3 regions of the Paenibacillus sp. CMM36 genome follow, and region 3 is predicted to be linked to each of the others. Evidence: riboswitches for the same ligand, from Rfam matches in the RefSeq annotation. Region 3 holds a riboswitch; each other region holds the start of a gene.
What was found. A riboswitch is a leader RNA that binds a small molecule or an ion and turns the genes downstream of it on or off. The one in region 3 is predicted to bind cobalamin.
Positions count from the first base shown of each region.

Region 1: another riboswitch for cobalamin. It lies ahead of ACWA2B_RS06405 (ABC transporter substrate-binding protein); the one in region 3 lies ahead of ACWA2B_RS01650 (ABC transporter substrate-binding protein).
Region 2: another riboswitch for cobalamin. It lies ahead of metE (5-methyltetrahydropteroyltriglutamate--homocysteine S-methyltransferase); the one in region 3 lies ahead of ACWA2B_RS01650 (ABC transporter substrate-binding protein).

Region 1 covers NZ_JBSEDY010000002.1:511,083-518,547, reverse strand. Annotated here, with positions in the region: gene ACWA2B_RS06410 (nucleobase:cation symporter-2 family protein) at 1-878, shown strand, start outside; cobalamin riboswitch at 1,634-1,831, shown strand; gene ACWA2B_RS06405 (ABC transporter substrate-binding protein) at 2,046-3,626, shown strand; gene nikB (nickel ABC transporter permease) at 3,642-4,571, shown strand; gene ACWA2B_RS06395 (ABC transporter permease) at 4,586-5,401, shown strand; gene ACWA2B_RS06390 (ATP-binding cassette domain-containing protein) at 5,401-6,318, shown strand; gene ACWA2B_RS06385 (ABC transporter ATP-binding protein) at 6,315-7,091, shown strand; gene nikA (nickel ABC transporter substrate-binding protein) at 7,250-7,465, shown strand, end outside.
Region 2 covers NZ_JBSEDY010000002.1:290,274-297,738, reverse strand. Annotated here, with positions in the region: gene ACWA2B_RS05375 (DUF6985 domain-containing protein) at 207-740, shown strand; gene metE (5-methyltetrahydropteroyltriglutamate--homocysteine S-methyltransferase) at 828-3,146, opposite strand; cobalamin riboswitch at 3,308-3,503, opposite strand; gene nrdG (anaerobic ribonucleoside-triphosphate reductase activating protein) at 3,683-4,180, opposite strand; gene ACWA2B_RS05360 (anaerobic ribonucleoside triphosphate reductase) at 4,177-6,126, opposite strand; gene ACWA2B_RS05355 (AbrB/MazE/SpoVT family DNA-binding domain-containing protein) at 6,420-6,890, opposite strand; gene ACWA2B_RS05350 (glycoside hydrolase family 3 C-terminal domain-containing protein) at 7,125-7,465, shown strand, end outside.
Region 3 covers NZ_JBSEDY010000001.1:317,335-324,799, reverse strand. Annotated here, with positions in the region: gene cobT (nicotinate-nucleotide--dimethylbenzimidazole phosphoribosyltransferase) at 1-787, opposite strand, end outside; gene ACWA2B_RS01660 (ABC transporter ATP-binding protein) at 831-1,664, opposite strand; partial or broken gene ACWA2B_RS01655 (FecCD family ABC transporter permease) at 1,674-2,708, opposite strand; gene ACWA2B_RS01650 (ABC transporter substrate-binding protein) at 2,705-3,730, opposite strand; cobalamin riboswitch at 3,920-4,111, opposite strand; gene ACWA2B_RS01645 (histidine phosphatase family protein) at 4,234-4,986, opposite strand; gene cbiB (adenosylcobinamide-phosphate synthase CbiB) at 5,036-6,007, opposite strand; gene cobD (threonine-phosphate decarboxylase CobD) at 5,997-7,100, opposite strand; gene ACWA2B_RS01630 (lipoate--protein ligase) at 7,261-7,465, shown strand, end outside.

The DNA of each region.
Region 1 (7,465 bases), on a different contig from region 3:
TAGCAGGGGGCCAGGGCAGTTCAGACTTTGGACAGCCACGTAATTTGCTGTTGGCGCTGGTTACTTTGCTGGTTATTTTGCTTGTGAATCGGTTGGCAAAAGGCTTTATGCGCTCGATTTCCGTGCTCATCGGTCTGTTTGCAGGCACGGTGGTTGCTTATGCGATGGGAATGGTGCATTTTGCTCCCGTGGCCGATGCGTCATGGGTGAGTGTTGCGCAGCCGTTTTATTTTGGTAAGCCAGAGTTTAGCATTATGGCGGTATGTACAATGATTATTGTCAATATTGTCAGCATGGTCGAGTCTACGGGCGTTTATCTGGCAGTAGGCAAAGCGATTGATCAGAAGGTGGAGCAAAAGCAGATCGTCAATGGACTTCGTTCGGAAGGACTTGCGATTATGCTTGGGGGTATTTTTAACGCGTTTCCTTATACAGCTTTTTCGCAAAATGTTGGCCTGATCTCACTCACACGCGTCAAATCGCGGAACGTTATTTTTGCTGCGGGCGGTATCATGGTTGTTCTCGGTTTGCTGCCTAAGCTGGCTGCCTTAACGACAGTGATTCCTAACGCTGTGCTGGGCGGGGCGATGATCGTCATGTTTGGCTCGGTCGCTGCATCAGGCATGTCTATTTTGTCAGAAGTGGATCTGCGAAAGGAAAGCAATCTGCTGATCGCAGCATGCAGTATTGCTGTGGGCCTAGGTTCTGCCGTTCTGCCACAAATGTTCGACCAGCTGCCGAGCTTTGCCAAAATGTTGTTGCAAAATGGTATTGTTTCGGGCTCGATTACAGCGATTGTCTTGAACATCGTTTTGACGAGAAAACAAGGGGAATCGGTCAAAAGCGTGACGATTCAGGAGGTTCCACAGAAGGTTTGATGATTAGAAATAAATAAAGATAGCCGGAGAGAGGACGTATGCCTCTTTTCCGGCTGTTTGGCATGGGGTTATCCAGATAGTAGATCCCCTTGCTGTCTGGGGATATATAGATAAACTGCGGAATGAAATGGGTAGCTCTAATTTGGTGCGTTTTCCAGTTTACTTACTAGAAGAATTTGCTAGAGCAGCGGGCGATATCATGGTATAATTTACCTTATGGATTTTGAATAGTGGTGGATGTTTTCGGACCACGGTGCAGCTTCCCGAAAGGGGGTGAAGCCGATGGTCAACCTTGTGTCGTGCTACGATGTGTTGCGTTGGATGGTTACGTTACTAAGCCTGGTGTTTAGTATTCGTAAACTTTATCGCTGGCTACGTCGGAAATTTCGGAACAAGCGAAAACCCACCGCGTAATTAGGTTGGCCCCTAACGGTGGGTTTCGTTTGCATTAACCATTAGTTATGCAGCGCGCCGTGGGTGATCCACAGCCTTTCAAGTCCTAAGAGTCTTTGCCGTTGGCGCGGCGAAGACTCTTTTTAGTATACGGACACGGTGGTTTACTCTATACCTAATTTTAACACTTCAATTGCGTACACGCAATTGGAGGTTAGGTCTTGTTTCTACCTTATCGTTCAAATTTAAATTATTGTGCAGCCTTTATTGACAAGCCTGTGACAACAAAATAAGATCGTAATGAAAAGAAATAAAGGAAGAAAACAGGTGTGAGCCGGACAACTCTATGTATGGGGTTTCGTAGAGACGATGTACATAGTTGTTGAGCATGTTCACTTAAAAGGGAAGTTCGGTTGATTCCGACACGGGCCCGCCACTGTATACAGGCATCAGCAGGATACTGCTGGAGCTTTCAGAACAGCCACTGGAATTGTGAAGAACCGGGAAGGCCTGAAAGATACGCCTGGAGTCAGGAGACCTGCCTGTTTTGACATCACTGTCAGACCCACGGGATTGCTGGGGAGGTGGTTAGGCGTGCTGCATACGGAATGTCTGAAACCGATCCCTTCTATATTATTAGAGTTGGCTTCGAGGTGAGTTTTGGCATTTTATATTGAAGGCATTTCTGACTGCTAATCAAGTGGTCCGGAATGCTTTTTTTGGCGTTTTACGTTAGGTTTATATGTTTTTACAAGATAGAGGGGGACTCATGAAATGATTAGCAATCGTAGTAGGCGTTCATGGTTCGTATGTACAGGGGTGATGCTGCTGCTAGCAGTTATGGCTCTTTCGGGATGTGCCAGCAATAAGACGGCGGATAGCTCCGGCAAGGGGGAGAACGCGTCAGCACAACAAACAGCGACAGATAAAAAGCTAGTAATGGCGTATACGTGGAAACCGTCAGGCGTTGACCCGCACGGAGATAATAGCTGGGATGTAATGCGATCCGGTGCAGGCGAGACGCTGGTACGTTTGAATGAAAAGCTGGAACCTGTGGCTTGGTTGGCAAAGGAGTGGAAGCAGGACAGCCCTACAGTTTGGACGTTCAGCTTGCAGGATAAAGTCACTTTTCATAATGGAAAAAGTATGGATGCAGCAAGTGTAAAAGCGTCTTTGTTACGCTCTATTGAGAAAAGCCATCTGGCGAAGGATTTACTGAATGTGAAGTCCATTGATGTAAGCGGCCCGCTGGCCTTGAAGATCACGACAAACCAGCCGAATGCGGCGTTGGTGTCTAATCTAGCTGATCCATCGACGATTGTACTGGATGTGGCATCGATGAAAGATGAACAGAGTTACCCAGCGATGACAGGCGCCTTTAAAGTCAAAGCGTTCAACAAGGACCAATCGTTGGTCGTAGAGCGTTATGACGGATACTGGGGCGAGAAGGCACGATTGGCTGAAGCGACGATGAAGTTCATTACGGACGGGAATTCGCGCCTGATGGCACTGCAATCCGGTGAGGTGGACGTAGCAACGGATATTCCGGTTGATAACGCAGAGGTACTGAAAAAGAACGGCAAGCTGCAAGTGCTGTCAGCTCCGTCCTTGCGCACCCATATGATCGTGTACAATATGGAATCGCCAGTATTCAAGGATGTGGCGAACCGTAAGGTGGTGGACAGCCTGATTCCACGCGCATCGATTGTGAGCGCCGTCATGAGGGACTTCGGTACGGAGGCAAGCAGCCCGTTCCCGAGCATTCTTCCCTTCGGTAAAGTTGAGCGTAAAGCGCTGGACGGAACGGCAGAGCAACTGTTGACGAAGGATGGCTGGCAGAAGGACGCCCAAGGGACATGGACTAAGCAAGGCAAGCCGTTCGAGGTTACGCTGCTGACTTTCCCTCAGCGTCCGGAGCTCTCTGTTATGGCTGAGGTCATCCAAAGCCAATTGCTGAAAGAGGGAATCCAGGTCAAGATTCGCAAGGTGGAAAATATCGACGAGGCGTTGACCAAAAACGATTGGGATTTTGCTATGTACAGTATGCTTACTGCTCATACAGGAGAGCCGCAATATTTTATGGACATGTTTTATTCTTCGAAAAGCGAAGCAAATGTAAGCCGTTATAGTTCCAAACCGCTAGAGAGTATTCTTAACAGCTTGAAGCTGGCGAAGGATACAGCGCAGCGTAATGCTGTGACACTACAAGCGCTGGATATCATCAATACGGATTTGCCACAGTCGTTCATTGTGCATCCTGATAATGTGTTTGGCGTGAAAAAAGGGGTGGAGGGTTTTACACCCCATCCGATCGAGTATTACTACATTACGACGCAATCCGATATTGCGGAATAACGAGCTGCGTATCCTATGATTCGTTTTATACTGGAACGTGTGGCGCAGCTGCTTATCATTGTATTCGTGGTATCCACGCTGACTTTTGTACTGATGCGGCTGGCCCCTGGAGACCCTGCTACCATTTTGCTCACCGCGCATAATATCCCTGCCTCTGAGGAAGCCTTGACGACGCTACGAAAGGAACTGGGCTTAAACGAACCGCTTCATATTCAATATGTGAACTGGCTGCGGGATGTGTCCACAGGGCATTGGGGCACTTCGTATGTATCCAAGGAGTCGGTGCTAGCCGAACTGTGGAACAGACTGCCCGCTACTGTGGAGCTAGCTGCTGCGGGCTTCGCCGTCATGACGGTGCTTACGCTGGGGCTGGGGCTGGCTGCCTCGCTAAAAATCAGCGGCCCACTGGATCGTCTGGGCAGGCTGTTCGCCCTGCTGGGATCGTCGATCCCCTCTTTTTGGTTTGGTTTTCTGTTGATCTATCTATTCTCCGTTCGCTTGGGCTGGCTCCCATCCATGGGAAGGGAGGACTGGACACATCTAGTGCTCCCAGCGCTGACTCTTGGCGCAGGTTTGGGAGCTGTGCAAGCACGCGTACTGCGCGCTCAAATGCTGGAGCTGGGTGACCGGAATTTTGTGAAAGCAGCGAAGGCTCGAGGCTTTTCACGTTTGCATATCCTGTTTTTTGAGATATTTAGGCATGCGGTTCTGCCTATAATTACACTGCTAGGTACCAATCTATCATTTATGCTGGCAGGTAATGTGATTGTAGAGACCATTTTTTCATGGCCGGGGTTGGGCAAGTATTTTATAGATGCGATTACACAGCGAGATTATCCGGTGATTCAGGGGTATGTTATTTTTGCCGTATTTTTAATTGTAGGAGTTCAGTGTTTGGTGGATGTGGTCCAGACGGCGATAGATCCGAGGCTGCGTTTGCGTTAAGGAGGAAGCTGAAAATGAAAAAGATACGGCTTTCCTTTCAAGGGAGTTTGCTGGCAGGAGGCGTACTGTTTGGTCTGATCGTGCTGCTTGGGTTATTGGCTCCATGGGTCGCTCCTCATGATCCTCTCCAAGTGGACCTTTTGAACCGTCTGGCACCACCCAGCCGGAAATATCCTTTCGGTACGGATCATCTGGGCCGGGATGTGCTATCACGGCTAATTTACGGGATTCGGATGAGCGTGCTAATCGCATGTGCGATTACTGTAGCTACGTTGTGCTTCAGTCTGCCTATAGGGTTGCTTATTGGTTATGTGCGCGGACGCGTGGACCAGCTGGTTATGCGAGGAATCGACGGGGTACTGGCTTTTCCTGATATTATTTTAACGGTGGCGATTGTCGGTATTTTGGGTCCGGGTTTTGTTAACATGACCCTTGCCATTATTGCGGTACGGTGGGCGGGCTATGTCCGATATATCCGTAGTCTGGTTCAAAAAGCTTGTCAGGAGGACTACGTTCGGTATGCCCGTTTATCCGGCAATTCACACGTACGTATACTGAGTCGTTATGTATTGCCACAAGCGTTGCCGCAGTTGTTGGTTTATACGGTATGGGATATCGGACGCGTGGTGCTGATGATCGCTGGGCTGTCCTTTCTTGGACTGGGTGTACAGCCGCCCAGGCCAGAATGGGGCGTGATGCTGCATGATGCCACCTCATATTTTCAGGTGGCTCCGCATGTCATGATTTTCCCAGGCTTGGCGATTATGCTATTCGTACTTGCCTGCCAGCTTTTGGGTGACCGCTTTTCGGAAAAGGAGGCGGCCAAATAGTGGAGGATCAAACAGCCCTTGGGGGCAAGGATACGATAGAACAAGTGGCAGGTCGAAAACCGTTGTTACACGTGGAACATTTGGAAATCTGCCGCACAGGCGTAGGAGCAAGCAGAAGTGGGAGCAAACCACTGCTGCGTGATGTGAGCTTTTCCATATATTCAGGGGAGATTGTGGTCCTGACTGGACCGAGCGGATGCGGCAAGAGCCTGACCGCTCACGCAATCGCAGGCATGCTGGAGCCAGGTATCGGTGTTACGCATGGGCGTATCTACTATAACGGGGAAGACATTCTCCCGTTCCAGGAACGGCGCTGGCAAAGGCTGCGCCGAGAGGATATTGCCCTGCTCATTCAACAATCGCTGAGCGGGTTAAACCCGATCCGGACTGTCCGCGCCCAGCTGATGGATACGCTTAGACTGCACGGGCGGCGTTGGATGCCGCATGACCAGATGGAGCCGGAGCACGCTGGTGCTGCATTATCCCACAATGCACCGCAGCAAGTCCACCCACTGGGCGTGCTGCCACGGATGCGGCAGATGCTGAGCCGTGTCTTAGAAATAGCCAGAGGAGGCGCTACTCCAGTGCGGGAGGCCTATTTGCGCTCTCTGCTCTGCAAGGTAGGGTTTGCAGATCCTGAGCATACTTTGTCGTCATATCCTTTTGAACTAAGTGGAGGCATGTGTCAAAGGGTGCTGCTGGCTGCCATGCTAAGCTCCGGTCCTCGCCTCTTTATTGCCGACGAGCCTACTACGGCGCTGGATGTGATCAACCGCGACAAGGTCTTGGCATTGCTGCAACAGTTGAGAGAAGACTTTGATCTCACCATATTGTTGATCTCACATGATCGCAAGGGTATGAGTCGCATAGCAGATCGAGTGTTGGAGATGAGCCCGGAAGGAAGGATGCACCAGTGATGCTGGAATTGAAGAATGTGACCAAAGCATACCCTGTCCGCAAACGGAGAAAAGGTTGGTTCAGCACGCAAGATAGCGAACAGGCCGTGAAGAAGGTGAGTCTGGAGATACGACAAGGAGAATGTCTTGGACTGGTTGGAGAAAGTGGAAGTGGCAAAAGCACGCTGGCACAATGTATTCTGGGGCTGGAGTCGTTGACCTCAGGAGAGATTTGGCTGGATGAACAGCCCATTCACACCGGAAAGATGAAGGATGTTCAGCTGTACAAGCGAATCCAGTTGGTTGCACAGGATTCGTCCTCCTCGCTACATCCCCGTATGACCATTCGAGATATTTTAATGGAGCCAATCCACAACTATTTCCCTGAGCGAAAAGCGCAGGCGCTGGATATTTGTCTGTCTCTATTGGAATCGGTAGGATTAGAGGCTGACAGTCTGGAAAAATACCCAGCTCAGCTGAGTGGCGGGCAAAAGCAGCGGGTATGTATTGCCCGAGCTTTGGCGGTGGAGCCAAATATTATCTTGTTCGATGAATCGATCGCCAATCTGGATACGACAACGCAGTCTTCTGTACTGGACATGCTCAAGAGAATGCAGGTGGAACGTCAGTTGTCCTACCTATTTATCACTCACGATCTCCCATCTACTCGTCAGTTTTGTGACCGCGTTGCCGTCATGGTTCAGGGGGAGATTGTGGAAATATTTAGGGAATGGGATGAAGACTTGTTACAGCATGAGTACACGCGTACTCTATTTCAAACGTTGGCGAATTAAGCCATAAGTTTAGGATTTTTCAAAATCCTCATTCTACAAATTCAAAAGAAATAAGAGGGTTGCTTGTCGAATAGTGTTGACAAAATTGAGCGTGATACCTATTCTAAATATGATTATGATAATCATTATCACATATATAGAAAAGGGGAAATACATTGATGTCCGTTCGACACCGCAAGACTGCTACCCTTATGTTGGTGGCGCTCCTCTTATTATCCGTTGTTTTGGGCTGCGCAAAGCAGGAGAACACACCTGCATCCACCTCTACTGACGGAGCTGCCAATGAAAAGTCGATCACGCTATCGTGGCCGCGTGACATTGGCACGATGAATCCTCATGTATACAATCCTTCCCAACTTTTTGCACAATCCATG
Region 2 (7,465 bases), on a different contig from region 3:
ATTTGTGTCAAAATGGACAGATTTCCTTCCTTGGAGGCTTTATTGAGTAGCGAATGTTGTAGAAAAAAGTATTTTTATTTGGGAATTCATCGAAATATGGCTGGAAGCACAGATAGGATGCCGCTTTAATTTCATTCATTAAAATGATAGATTGTAAAGTATTCAACAGGGTTAAAAATTACTTTTTATGAAGAGGTGGATAAAGAATGGACTGGAAACATTGGTATATGGAACTGGAACAGGATGATGAGTCTTGGGATGTATCTGAGGAGATTGTTCTGCGTGGTGTAGTGCAACTTGATTTTTGCGGGCAGCCCTCGGAAGTAGAAGTCGAATTTATCGTGGGAGCCGATTCCGAAGAACAGGCACAGACTATAGAAGAACCTACACTGTTGCAAAAAAAGACATGGGAGCAGTATATGGAATATTCATCAGCTATTCATCCTCAAGTGTTGGAATCCATACACCATCATTATGCTGGCATCGTGGAAAAGTATCGGAATGCTTACAGTACATGGGGAGAGGACCCGGATGAATATGCGCCTTATGTGGAGCGGCCGGAACAATTGTTGAATCGAATACAGCTTATGTCTATATTGATTTCCGACTCATCGGCAAAGGATGAACTGTATTTGAATTTTAGTTGTTCCTGGGATCGAGAACATGGCTTAGGCGTACATATGAAGCAGATGAAAATGGAGCATATTCAAGGCGCTTATACATTATATGACCTAGAATAAATCCCCTTCCCGGGCTTTTAGCAGAAAGGACCGGAAAGGGGAACAGAATATGTTGAAAATGAAGGCGTGATTCGAAACGATAAAAAATTAGTTGGATACAGCCAATGCAGCCCGGGCTGCTTGAGCCGCTTGTACCATTTGTCGCAAGGCGGCGACAGATTCCTCTTTGGTGCGGGTTTTCAGACCACAATCCGGATTAACCCAGAACAAATCTGATGGCAGTACGCGCAGGGCACGCTGGATCATGCTTAGCATTTCAGATACATCGGGGATGCGCGGACTGTGGATATCGTACACGCCCAGACCGATGCCTTTGTCGTATACCTGATCTTCAAAGCTGACAATCAGTTCTCCGTGGCTTCGCGAAGTTTCAATAGATATAACGTCGGCATCCATGTCAGAGATGGACTGAATCATATGCTGAAATTCAGAATAGCACATATGCGTATGGATTTGGGTCGCAGGCTCAACGGTGGCCGTGGTCACAAGGAAGGCTTGAACCGCCCAATCCAGATAGGCTTGCTGTTGTTCTTTTTTCAGCGGAAGCCCTTCACGAATTGCGGGTTCATCGACCTGAATCATGCCGATGCCCGCTTGTTCCAGTGCCTCTACCTCTGCCCGTAATGCCAGAGCCAATTGTAAAGCAACTTGGCTACGCGGAATATCATTGCGTTCAAAAGACCAGTTCAAAATGGTCACAGGGCCTGTAAGCATTCCCTTAACAGGCTTGGAAGTTAACGATTGAGCGAATGCCGTTTCTTCCACAGTCATGGGCTGATCGAAGGAGACGTCTCCGTATATAATCGGCGGTTTGACACAGCGGGAGCCGTAGGACTGCACCCATCCGTTTTGTGTAAAAGCAAAGCCATTCAGCTTTTCGCCAAAAAATTCAACCATATCGGTCCGCTCAAATTCCCCGTGTACAAGCACGTCAATGCCAATGTCCTCCTGAATATCAATCCATTCCTTGATTTGCTGTTGGATGAACGTCCGGTATTGCTCGGCAGACCATTGTCCTTTGCGATAGTGCAGGCGGGCCTTGCGGATCTCGGCGGTTTGCGGGAAGCTACCAATGGTCGTCGTAGGCAGTGGAGGCAACTTCAGCTTATTTTGCTGAATCTCACGACGCTCGGCGAAAGGAACGCTGCGTGTTAGAGGCTCCTTTGCCAGCAAGTCAGCCAGATCGGCAGCTGTCTGTACACGTGCCGCTGAGCTGTTGAAACGGGCTACCGCATCCGCACTTTGTCCAAGCTTGGTGAGTGCGGATGGATCGTGTTTGCCAAGTGCAGCCGTCAGGACGGCGATTTCCTCAAGCTTTTCATCGGCAAAGGCCAGCGCTTGCACCAGTTCTCGATCCAGCTTGTGCTCTGCTTCCAGACTGACTGGCACATGCAGCAGACTGCATGATGGCTGTACGATAAGCTGCTCGGCAGTGGTCTGTTCTGCTAACTGACCCAGCAGGGTAGCCACAGCGTTCAGGTCGCTGCGCCATATATTGCGCCCGTCAATGACCCCAGCGCCCAGCGTTTTTCCTTTAGGGAAACCATGCTGCAATATATGCTGGAGATTTTCGCCATCATCATACACAAAATCAAGACCCAGTCCCTGTACCGGAAGTGCGGACAGACGCTCATAATGGTCCAGGCTGCCAAAGTAAGTTTGCAGCATTATATTTAAAGAGGGCGCAGCTTGGGCCAAAGCTTCATAGACTTCCTGAATAATGTCCAGATCCTCTACTGGGAATGAGGTGGTCAGGACAGGTTCATCGATTTGGACCCACTGAACACCTTCTGCTGCTAGTTCAGACAGGACACGGGTGTATAAAGGCAGGAAGGTTCTTATAATAGAAGCAAGCTCCTTGCGATCATAGCCTTTGGAAAGGGTAACGAATGAATAGGGGCCGATGAGGACCGGTTTCCCATCAATGCCTAGCTCTTGTTTTGCTTCACGATAAGCCCGTAAAGGTTTATTTTCAGTGAACACCGGGACTGCGTTTGCCAATTCAGGAACGATGTAGTGATAATTGGTGTTCATCCATTTGGTCATTTCACTGGCGGTTGCTCCCTTCTGTCCACGAGCGATCCCGAAATACACGGACAGAGGAATCGGACCTGCGGGACGATGGTTGAACCGTTCGGGTATCAGGCCAAACATCACAGATGTATCCAGCATGTGATCATAATAGGAGAAGTCTCCGACAGGAATGCGATCAATCCCCTTGTCACGCTGCTTGCTCAGATGCTCCAACCGTAATCTTTTCATTTCCGTTTGCAGTTCGCTTTCGCTAATATTGCCGTTCCAGAAGCGTTCCAGTGCCTTCTTCCATTCCCGGTTTTCGCCGATACGCGGATATCCCAGATTACTGCTAATTAAGCCGGACAATTCAGGCCATTCAATGACGGACATGTACTTTTCCTCCTAGTGGGTGGCTGTTTTATTTTTACGTACCAAAAAAGGCATTCTTCCCCCCAGAGTTAAAAATAAGTAGGGGAAAGAATGCCTCCGTGATTAAAAAATCAAAAATACGGCGACTGCTCTTAACACCTCCCTATCTTCCGTAGGTACTTGCGATGTTGTTAAAATAGGCAGGTCTCCTGACTTACGGATCATGACTCTCAGCATCCCTTCCCGGTCTGTGGACCAGTGGTTGTATGAACAGCTGAAAGTTCCCCGTTTACAGTGGCGGGACCGTGCCGGATTTGCACCGGCTTCCCTTTTAAGCCTGATCTGAATAGAACAGACACCTATCTCCAAGCTATGCGGTTAAGGTATGACGAATAATTATGCACTCGTATACTTGTTCACCATCATAAGTGAAACTTGCAGGATGCGCAATAGAAACTACAATGGAATCTGTTAGGGATATGCAAAAAAAGACAAGCCTCATCCATGATGGAGACTTGTCCTAGATTAGATATAGCATTTGCCGAGTAACCTTCGCCTTAAGTCAATGAAACGGTGTAACCTGCCTGAATGCTGGCTTTTACATCTACCAGACGCTGGTTGCGACTGCCCCGGAAGGGAAGGGTCAGGTCCTTTTGCTGTTCTACAAAACGACCATCCACAATCACATCGCACAAAAGCGCTAGCTCCTGTCGCTCCTGATCTGTGAGTAGATCTTCATAGACAAAGCCAGTGTAAGCCCACACGGTTCGGTCGGGACAGGCCGCACGGAAGTCGCGCACAAATTGCGAGCATTCTGCTGCTGAGAAAAACGGGTCTCCCCCGCAGAGAGTCAGTCCATCCAACAACGGATTATCCATGATGTCACGAATGACTTCCTGTTGTCGTTGGGGTGTGAATGGCTCACCTGCACGGAAGCTCCACGACGCTGGATTAAAGCATCCGGGACAGGCATGACGGCAACCGCTAATGAACACGACGGTACGCAGGCCGTATCCTTCATTCAGAGATTCCGGAATGTAGCCACATAAATTCACTTATGTTTCACCCGGTCTCGAACTTCTGCCTGTTTTGCAGCATTAAAGCGAACGGTATAATCTCCTGTCAGATATCCGGTTACCCGACGTAAGCGCTGAAAGTGTGTGTGCTCCTCATCTGTGCCACATTGGGGGCAGCTTGTCCCGATAATCCCTTCATAACCGCATTCCGTACAACGATCCACCGGATGGTTGATGGAGAAGTAGCCGATATTCTGATGCAGCGCGTATTGAACAATTTTAAGAAACGCATCCGGGTTATTCCGCGCATTACCGTCCAGCTCAATGTATGATATCGCACCAGCGTTGCATAGGTTATGGAACGGAGCTTCCAAGCTGATTTTACGAGCAGCCGGGAGTGTGTAATACACGGGAATATGAAAAGAATTCGTGTAATATTCTCGATCATTTACCTCAGGAATAATCCCGAAATCACGTTGATCCAGCAAGGTGAACTTGCCCGACAGACCTTCGGCAGGCGTAGCGAACAATGTAATATTCAAATTGTGATATTCACTCATTCGATCGCAATACACGCGCATAGAAGTGATGATTCGCTGTGCCTCGCGGTATACGAAATCATCCTCCCCGTGGTGTTTCCCGTATAGTGCCTTCATGCACTCAGCCAGTCCGATGAATCCGATCGAAAGCGTACCGTGTTTTAGTATGCTTCCCACCTTATCATCTGGCTCTAGTTGTTCTCCACCTTCCCATACCCCTTCGCGCATCATAAAGTCCGAGGCTTTGGCCGGCTGGCTGGTCTGGATTTGATAGCGATGGATTAAGCCATCCACCGCAATGCGCATAACTTCTTCTAGTCTCGCATCAAAGCGATCACGGTCAGGTGTCAGGCGTTTGCCTGTGCAAATACCATACTCAATGCCAAGCCGCACCAGATTAATGGTATTGAAGGAGAGATTTCCCTTACCACTCTGCCGATTTCTACCGAAACGGTCAGAAATGGTGCGGGTACGGCAACCCATTGTCGCTATAATGGTATCCGGGTCATCAGCACGGTAAAAAGGCAGGTTAAAGGTGGCATCCACATTCACAAAATTGGGATACATCCGTCTGCTAGAGCATTCTACCGCCCGTAAGAACAAATCATAATTGACGTCGCCTTCTGCCTGATTGATTCCCTCTTTGCATTGGAAAATATGCTGTGGAAAAATAGGAGTTTCCCCGCTACCCAAGCCGCGAATCGTGGCCTCCAGCAGCGATTGAGTAACAAGCCGTCCCTCAGCAGACGTGCACATTCCGTAATTCAGTGAAGTGAATGGAATCTGTCCACCCGCGCGACTGCTCATGGTGTTCAGGTTATGAATGAGCGATTCAGCAGCCTGTCGGGTTTCCGTCTCCGTCTCTTCGCGAGCGAATGCGTATGAACGAGGGCAGGCTTCTTGCAAATGGGGATTGGCCATATGTAGTTCATCGTCAGTCAGACTGGATTCTATCTCTTCCTCGAACAGCCGAAGTCCCTTGCGCAGATGCTTGCGGAAGGACCGGGCAACGTATGGGGCAAGGTCCCAATCTATTTTATTGGCGGAGACACCTCCGAATTGGCTATTTTGCTGAGACTGGAATATGATGGCAACTAGTGCCATAGCGGACATAATCGTTTGCGGTGTGCGTACAGAGCCATTGCCTGTATTGAATCCGTCTTGTAGTAACCGGCCAAAAGGGATAAAGATACAATTCGTAGTTCCGAGTGCGTATTGGTCCAAATCGTGAACATATACATATCCGTGATCAATCGCGTTCGTCAGTTCAGGCGGAAGTACCCGCAGGCGCGCATACCATTTGGCATACTCGGACCCAAGCTTGCTCATTTTGCCGCTGAACGATTCTCCATTCAAATTTGCATTCTCCCGCAGCATGTCCAGATCTTGTGCCCCAATGACCCGCTCGCCGATGTCGTATAATTGATGTTCCTCCAGCACCTTCATCGTAAAACCCTCCATATAGTAAAATATATATATTTTTCACAAAAACAACATATTGATGATATCTAGTGATAACCAATTGTTTCGATCTATATATTGTATATACGTATACATCGGGAGTATGTGACTATTGTCACATTAGCAAGAGCGGCCGACACGAAAAAGCCAGGTATAGAGTAAGGGGCACATCCGTAGATATGCGCCTTACTCTATACCTGGCAATCGAAGTTGTGACAAAAAAATGAATAGGGTCGTCGGTACATTGTGTATGATTTTGGGATATAGATTTAGAAGGTTTAGAGTAGCTTTTTCAACTGGGACACCCGGCCTTGGGAGATATCGAGCATTTCTGCATACACTTTTTGTGGCAGGTTCGGGTGATCCTGAATTAGCTTGCGAAGCTTTTTTACCATTTCACCTTGCTGCACTCTGGAATGCTTGGGCTGCCACGTTGTGTTGTTTCGGATCGGCTGGGTATGTTCTTGAGCCTGGATAGCATCATTGCTTGTGGCATGCACATTTTCATCGGTCTTTAATAATTGAATGCAATCAGCGCAGATAAAGCTGTCCCGAAAATAAGTTAAGTGATCCACCGCGCCGCAAAATTTGCAGGAGACACCCGTGTATTTTCTTAATACAAATCCTTCTTCATCTACGAAGAATTCAAGCGAATCACCGATATTGATATCCATTGTGGTGCGCATTTCCTTAGGGAGTACAATTCGCCCCAATTGATCCAGGGGCCTTGTCATTCCGGTATTTTTCATCAGCGCTTCCTCCTTCAATGATATATCCTGATTATACCAAAAAATATTATTTTTAGCTTTGTATATTGAAGGTAAAATGCAACTTTTTTTGTCTTTATGCTGCGACTCTCTTTCATCCAGTATAGGATGTTTACGGTATTGTTGCCGGGATACTCCTTTTTAGCTATGATATATAAAACGCTTTCATGTATGCCTTTTCATTATATTCTTAAATGGAATAAGGAGATGACGGATATGAGTCATGAAACAACGGATATCGAATATTTATTTCAAGATCCGAAGATTCATCTGGATGAGCGTGTACGGGATCTCGTGTCACGACTAACCTTGGAGGAAAAGATCGAATCCATGTTGCAATATCAGCCGGCCATTGACCGATTGGGAGTCGCAGCTTACAAGCACGGTACGGAAGCGGCGCACGGGATAGCATGGTTGGGTGAGGCGACTTCATTTCCTCAGCCAGTAGGATTGGCATGTACTTGGGATACGGAATTAATGCGTCAAATCGGATCTGTTATCGCAGATGAGGCGCGTGTCTACTATCGTCGTGATCCCAAATTAAACGGTCTGACCTT
Region 3 (7,465 bases):
ACACGACTGGACAGCGATGTGCGGCTGCGCCGAGGATAACTCCTGCCAAGGCGGCAATCTCCAGACCGCCGACCTTAGTGAGCACGTCGAGCGCATCATTTGCATCTGGCTGGTTCACGTCCAATGCGCGGCAGACAACCGCTATTTTGCGGGTAAGCCCAGCCATATTTACACCCGTTCCCCGGCCTACGATAACTTCCGGCTCTAGCCCGGTAAGAGCACATACGACCGCAGCGCTGGCTGTGGTATTCCCGATGCCCAGCTCTCCAGTAACGAATAGCCGTGTGCCACCTTTGACCGCTTCTATTACAGCTCCAGCTCCGGCCAAAATCGCCTGTTCCGCTTCCGTACGCAGCATCGCTGGCCCTTTAGCTATATTCGAAGTACCCATGCGTACCTTTCGGTCCACCAGATTCGCGTGAGCGACATCCGCATTCACGCCAACATCTACCACCTTGACATCTGCGCCCGCATGGCGTGCCAGCACATTAATTGCTGCGCCACCTGACAGCATGTTATACAGCATTTGCTGTGTAACCTCAGCCGGAAAGGCACTGACTCCCTCTTCACACACCCCGTGATCCGCAGCCATGACCATAACCGTTTTACGATCGAATTCAGGCTTATCCACTCCTGTAATTCCTGCTAGCTGAATGACCACACTTTCCAACTTTCCAAGACTTCCCGGTGGCTTTGTTAATTGGTCCAAATGGGCTGAAGCTGCCGAGGCCGCCACCCCATCCGGCTGGGCAATGCTATCGATCAGCTGACGCAGCTTGTCGTTCATACCTTCCACTCCCTGCTCTTTTTAAGTGTGTTTCATCGTTTATTTAATCTGCTGTATCCGAAGCGCTCCTGCGCAGCAAGAGCTGCGGCACACCGCTATCAGGATGCGGAAGCATCACAGGCTCAACACCGTATACTCGTCGAATCCGATCCTCAGTTAATAACTTCGATGAAGCTCCCAATCCTTCAACCATTCCATCCTTGAGTACAAGCAAATCTTCGCAAAATTGGGCTGTCAAGTTAAGATCATGCAAGACCGCAATGATCGTCACACCCGTTTCTTGGCGCCAATCTGCCAGCAGTTCCATAAATTCAAGCTGATAGCGCAAGTCCAGATAGGTCGTAGGCTCGTCCAGCAGCAATATTCGTGGCTCCTGCACCATTACTTTTGCCAAAGCTACACGCTGTCGCTGTCCCCCACTCAAACGGTCTAATGCTCTGTCCGCCAGCGTGGTAAGACCCAATCGCTCCAGCACGCGATCCGCGATCGCCTCCACATCAACACCCTTTTCCCTGCCTAGCCAGTCCTGATGGGGAAAACGTCCCATTTCTACGACTTCCCTGACGGTGTATCCCACGGGAGGAAGCCCTTCCTGTTGGAGTACGGCTATGAGTCGGGAAAGCTCTTTCCTGCTGTAGCTACCGACCTTTTTGCCATAGATATGAACGTTTCCCGAAGTTGGCTGATCTACACCGGAAAGCAAATGCAACAAGGTCGATTTTCCACTGCCGTTCGGACCAATAATCCCCCACCAAGTTCCTTCGTCGACGCTCCAGCTTATATTTTTTAAAGCATGGAACTCTCCATAGGCACGTGTCAGACCCACTACCTCTAATGCCCGATCACGCACCTTCTGTGATTCACTTTGTTCTGTCACAGCAGTCCCCCCCCTGCGCAGCTTCTTGTTTCGGTACAGGAGATATGCGAAGAACGGTGCCCCAACAAAGGCCGTCATCACGCCCAGAGGAATTTCTGTGGGGGCTAACAATGTGCGAGCCGCCGTATCTGCCCAAGCCATAAAAACAGCTCCGCCGAGCGCAGATAATGGAACAATCATACGGTAATCAGGACCTGTCACCAGACGAATGATATGCGGTACAACGAGTCCAACAAAGCCAATCACGCCACACACCGAGACAGCGGCTGCTGTCAGCAGCGTGGAAATAATCAGAACAGATAGCTTCGTCGCATCTACATGAACTCCCATGTGCGCCGCCTGACGTTCACCCAAAGCCAAAATATTCAGCACACGTGCCCGGTTCCATAGAAATACCAGCCCTATGACCACATAAGGTAAAAGGATTCCTGTATATGACCAACCGCGCAGACTAAGACTTCCCATCGTCCAGTACAATATTTCATTGACCGTCTCCTTCGACATGGCTGTCAGAAAGGAAACAACCGCTCCCAGAAAGGATTGCATCACCACACCCGACAAAATGAGACTTTGTGTCGGAATTTTCCCACCTTCCCGTGCCAACGTCAGCACCATCCACAGCGTAAGCATTCCGGTCGTAAATGCCACTAGCGGCAGCGTCCATATGCCAACAAATGAAAATTGAAGGCCCCAATAAATCAGTACTGCCGCTCCTACCGAAGCCCCCGAGGATACCCCCAGTGTATACGGATCAGCCAAAGGATTACGCAGCACACCCTGAAATCCGGCTCCCGCCAGCGCCAGCGCTGCTCCTACCAACATTCCCAGTAACACTCGTGGCAATCTGACCTTCAAAATAATCTGCTCTGAGGATGTATTCCAATCCGGTGTAAACGTATCGCCTAACCACGGTAGGTGGTTAACCAGAATGCCCGTGATTTGGCTGACCGGAAGCTTGGCCGAGCCGATGCCAAGACAGAGCAGCAGCGTCAGCAACAGCAGGACAAGACCTGTCCCTCCAAAGCCGATCAGTTTACGGTTCATTTGAAAATTTCAGGATACACGCCCTTGGCCACTTCCTTGAGACCTTCCGTTACGCGTGGACCCGGACGACTGATCAAATTATCATCCACGGCAAACACCCGGTTGTGGCGAACAGCCGATATTTGATCCCATCCACTGCGAGCTTTAATGATATCACCGAGCGTCTGGCCCGTTTTGTCGTCCTTGACACTTTTGCTGTACAAAATCACGTCAGGGTTCGCAGCAATAATATTTTCCTCACTGATTTGGTACCACCCCTTCTGCGTGGCACCTACATTTTCGCCGCCCGCCAACGTAATCAGCTCGTCCATAAACTCGCCTTTACCCACTGTCCAGCCTGGTGAAAACTCGACGTATACCCGCAGCTTCTGCCCTTTACCGATATTTTTAATTCCTTCTTTTACTTCTGCTACATCTGCTCTCATCTTGTCAGTCACCGCTCTTGCTTCTCTCTGATGATCGGTGATTTTCCCATACAATTCGATGTTAGCCATGACATCTTCCACTGTCTTCGGTTCCGTTTTAAAAATCATAATTCCCATGTCGCGCAGCTTGGTCGTAGCCTGTTCACTAAGTGATATCCCTGCAAAAACGACTTCCGGGTTCGCAGCAATGATCGCCTCTTCGTTCGGTTTCATAATACCGCCCACTTTAGGCTTTTTCGTAGCTGCTTCCGGGTAATCAGAGTAGTCGGAGACGCCGACAATTTCCTTATCCAGCCCAATGGCGAACAACGCCTCGGTTTCTGCCGGGGAGACGGAAACGATTTTATCCGGCGCTTTTTTGAATGTAAATTCCTGTCCTGTTGCATCTTTAACTGTGAGCGGGTAAACCGTTTTGCCCGGAGGCTCTTGTGCGTTTACTGCCTGTCCCGGCTGCTGTGAAGAAGCCTGACCCTCTTTATTTTCTGCATTTTTTCCATTAGCGCCACATGCACTCAGCACAACTGCCAAAATCAGAGCCAATAGACCTGTTGTCCACACCTTTATTTTTTTTTCCTGCCATGATTTGCACCCCTTCATAAATAAATCGTTAAGAGCGTTACTTGAACATCATCAGATATCTTCTAAATCTAGCCTTTTTTCCTATCAAAAACCCCCGCATCCTCATATCAGGACACAGGGGTCACGTTAGCGCAGATCGTGCGCAGGCGGCAGCTTCTTTCCGCATGGACAGTCACTGCGAACACGTCATCCTTTCCTCGAAGGATTATGGTGACAGGCGGACGGGCAGGTATCCTGACTTATGGTAAAATACATGTCCTGAAATTCTTTCATATGCTTAGTAACATATAAAGAGGACTAACGGGCATGTTTCCATTTACAGTGGCGGGACCGCGCCGGATTCACACCGACTTCCCTTTTAACAGCGCAGGGAGGGAAACCATAGTTTCATCACGCTGCGCCGACCTCGTCTGCTGGATATTTGATGTAGTGATAGTCAAGCCGTTCTTTTACTTGATGATTATAGGTTAAAATGAGGCGGCTTACAACCCAAACAGCCTCTTTATCCGCTGGTGTCTAACCTAATGAGGAAGCATTTCCGCTATGTAATTGTGCGGTCCTGCCAGCCTCAATTGAATCCTTAATGCTTCTCCCGGCTTCGGATTCAGACTCCAAAAATCATGGCCCGGTATCAGCATGCAAGCTAGCTGACGAATTACGCCACCATGCGTAACGACCAAAACAGAGGGCGACGTAGCAGTCAAATCCATGGGTTGAACTTCCATAGCAACACGCCATTCATACAGAGAGTCAAGAAATTTGCGCAGACGATTTACAAAATCTGTCCAAGACTCTCCACCAGGTGGGGTGATCCGTTGCGGCTCATCAATCCAAGCCCGATACAACGACACATCCTTGAGCATGTCATACGTTTTTCCATCCCACTCGCCAAAATGAAGCTCTCGCAGACATGGTTCCATCATAGGAGGCATAGTAGATAGGGAACGCCCAGACGTCAACTCTGATTCCGGCACAATGATCTGCAAGGTCTGGCGACATCGCATTAAGTCGCTGCAATAGATTCGAGCAAAGGACTGACCTTGCAATTTTTCCTGCAAAGGCTTTAATTCCTGCTCTGCCCCCGGTAGCAAACCTAAGTCGGAGTGTCCCAGATATCGACGTTCCTTGTTCCATAAGGTTGTGCCGTGACGAACTAACACGAGCTCCATATCCCAATGCAGATCTTCTTTAGCATCATACGGCACCTTATCCTCCTGTGAGTTCGGTCTTTGTGCGTATTCTACTGTCCTTTTTGCTGCTATATCTTGTTTCAAGAAATGTCACTTCCTGCTCGATCATTATTCAGTGTGTCACTCCTCACCCTCACCGCACCCATCCCAAGGCAAAACAACCTGCGGCTCCTAACAAACACAATCCTACAAACATACTGGACACGGCGAACATCAGCTGGATCGTATGCCGTATATCTTTCGACTCTAGCGGTCGTATCCAATCCCCCATGTATGCACGAAAGGAGCGCACGCCATGATACACATTATATCCTCCAAGACGAATCCCCAATGCACCAGCAACAGCCGATTCCGGGAAGCCACTGTTCGGACTTGGGTGCAAACGAGCGTCTCGCTTGACTGTGCGCCAGCTTCTTGCAGCATCTCGTTTGTACATCAACGCCGCTATCACAAGCATTGCCGCTGTCAGGCGTGCTGGAATGTAGTTAGCCACATCATCTAGACGTGCTGAAGCCCAGCCTAAATGCAGATACTTTTCATTTTTGTAGCCAACCATGGAATCGAGCGTATTCACAGCACGATAAGCCAGCGCCAAGGGTGCTCCCCCGATCAAGGCATAAAAAAGCGGGGAAATAATCGCGTCCACGATATTTTCAGCGACCGTTTCAACCGTACCGCGTACAATCTCAGGCTCATCAAGTTGCTGCGTATCCCGCCCGACTATCATGCCCAGCTCCCGCCGTGCCGCAGCCAGGTCATCCGCCTGCAACGCTCGGTAGACTGCCATTCCTGCATCCTTTAGTCCTTTGGAAGCAATCGTGGTCGCAATCAGCACTATTTCTGCGCCGACAGATAACCACGGATGAATCCAGGCAAGCAAGTGCAACAGCGCCCAGGCGAGCGCAAAGGAGCCTCCCGCCACAATGAGTGGAAGCAGTATACCCGCACGTTTCAGCCCCCGGTCACTTCGGACCTGGCGGCGAATCAATTTTTCCAATGCCGAAATGGCATGTCCCATACCGATGACTGGATGCGGCAACCACCTCGGATCACCGATCATCCTGTCCAAAAGGTAGGCTGCCAGGATAATCAAGCTAACTGTCACGCCGCTGTTCCTCCTCCAGCACTTCACCCAATACAGATAGCAGCCTGTCGTTGGCTTCTGCATCCTTGACCGCAATCCGAAAATGGCTCGTCGTCAGTCCCGGATACATAGCACAGCTACGTATAAGAACTCCGCGTTGTCCAAGCGCCTGCTGAATAGCCGATGCACTCCACGTACCCGGCGCCCTTGCCAGCACGTAATTGGCTTCACCGGGAACGACACCGCAGCCCCATTCCGCCAAGCCGGTTAACAGACGGTTGCGCTCCGCAGCAATCAGCTCCTGTGTTTGGTGCTCATATGCTTGCCCACTTCTCAAACACGCCTCGCCAGCCAGCAACGCCAATCCATTCACACTCCAGGTCACCTGTTTGGCCGTCATTCGCCGGATATAGTCCGGATGAGCAATCGCATAACCCAATCGTAGGCCAGGAATGGCATAAAATTTGGTCATTGACCGGATCAAAATCACATGAGGATAGCGATCCAGCACAGGCAGCAGTGAGATTCGCCGTTCCAGCGGAATAAAATCAATGAATGCTTCATCCACCACCAGCACAGTACCCGTTGTGCCAGCCGCCTCTGCCAGCTCGCACAGCTCCTGCTCACTATATTGGACGCCATTTGGATTATTCGGCTGCCCGAGGAACAAAACATCTACCTGCTCCATGAGCTGAAGGATGTCCTCCACGTCCGCCTTCCATTGAAGCGAGGCCTTCCCATACACCCGGTTGACCTCAGCTCCGAATTTGCCAGCCAGCTCGGCATATTCCGAAAAACACGGCTCCACTGTACCCACACGCTTAGGAGCTAGTCCCAATAACAAGAGCGCCATGCTCTCAGCCGCTCCGTTTCCGATACTTAACGACTCCGGTGGAACATGCAGTCGCCGTGCGAGCATATTTTTAAAATTCCGATGCCCAGGGTCTGGATAGCGAATCACAGTGTCAAATGAGTGTTGCAGCGCCTCAAGCACCTCAGGCGGTGGACCAAGCGGATTAATATTTGCACTAAAATCTACAAAATCAGCAGCAGTCCCGCCAAATGTCGCCGCAGCTGTTTCCCTGTCCCCGCCATGACCGTAAACCTCTATCATTGCCTCTCATCCTTTCCGCCCGTTTCCAATCATTTAGCTCCATTATGAGGCTGCTTTTTGCGTCCCGTCAATGCAAATGAGCTTTTGTACATGGCTCACTTGGGTTACAATAGAAGGAGGCACACATAAAATTACACAGTTTATATACGGAGGAATGGACATGCTGTTCATCGACAACCAAGGGATACACGATCCAGCCATTAATCTTGCTATTGAGGAATACGCGCTCAAGCATCTACCGCTGGACGACAGCTATTTGCTGTTTTACATTAATCAGCCTTCTATTATTATAGGCAAGCATCAAAATACCATTGAAGAAATCAACGCCGAGTTTGTCAGAGATAACAATATTCAAGTCGTTCGTC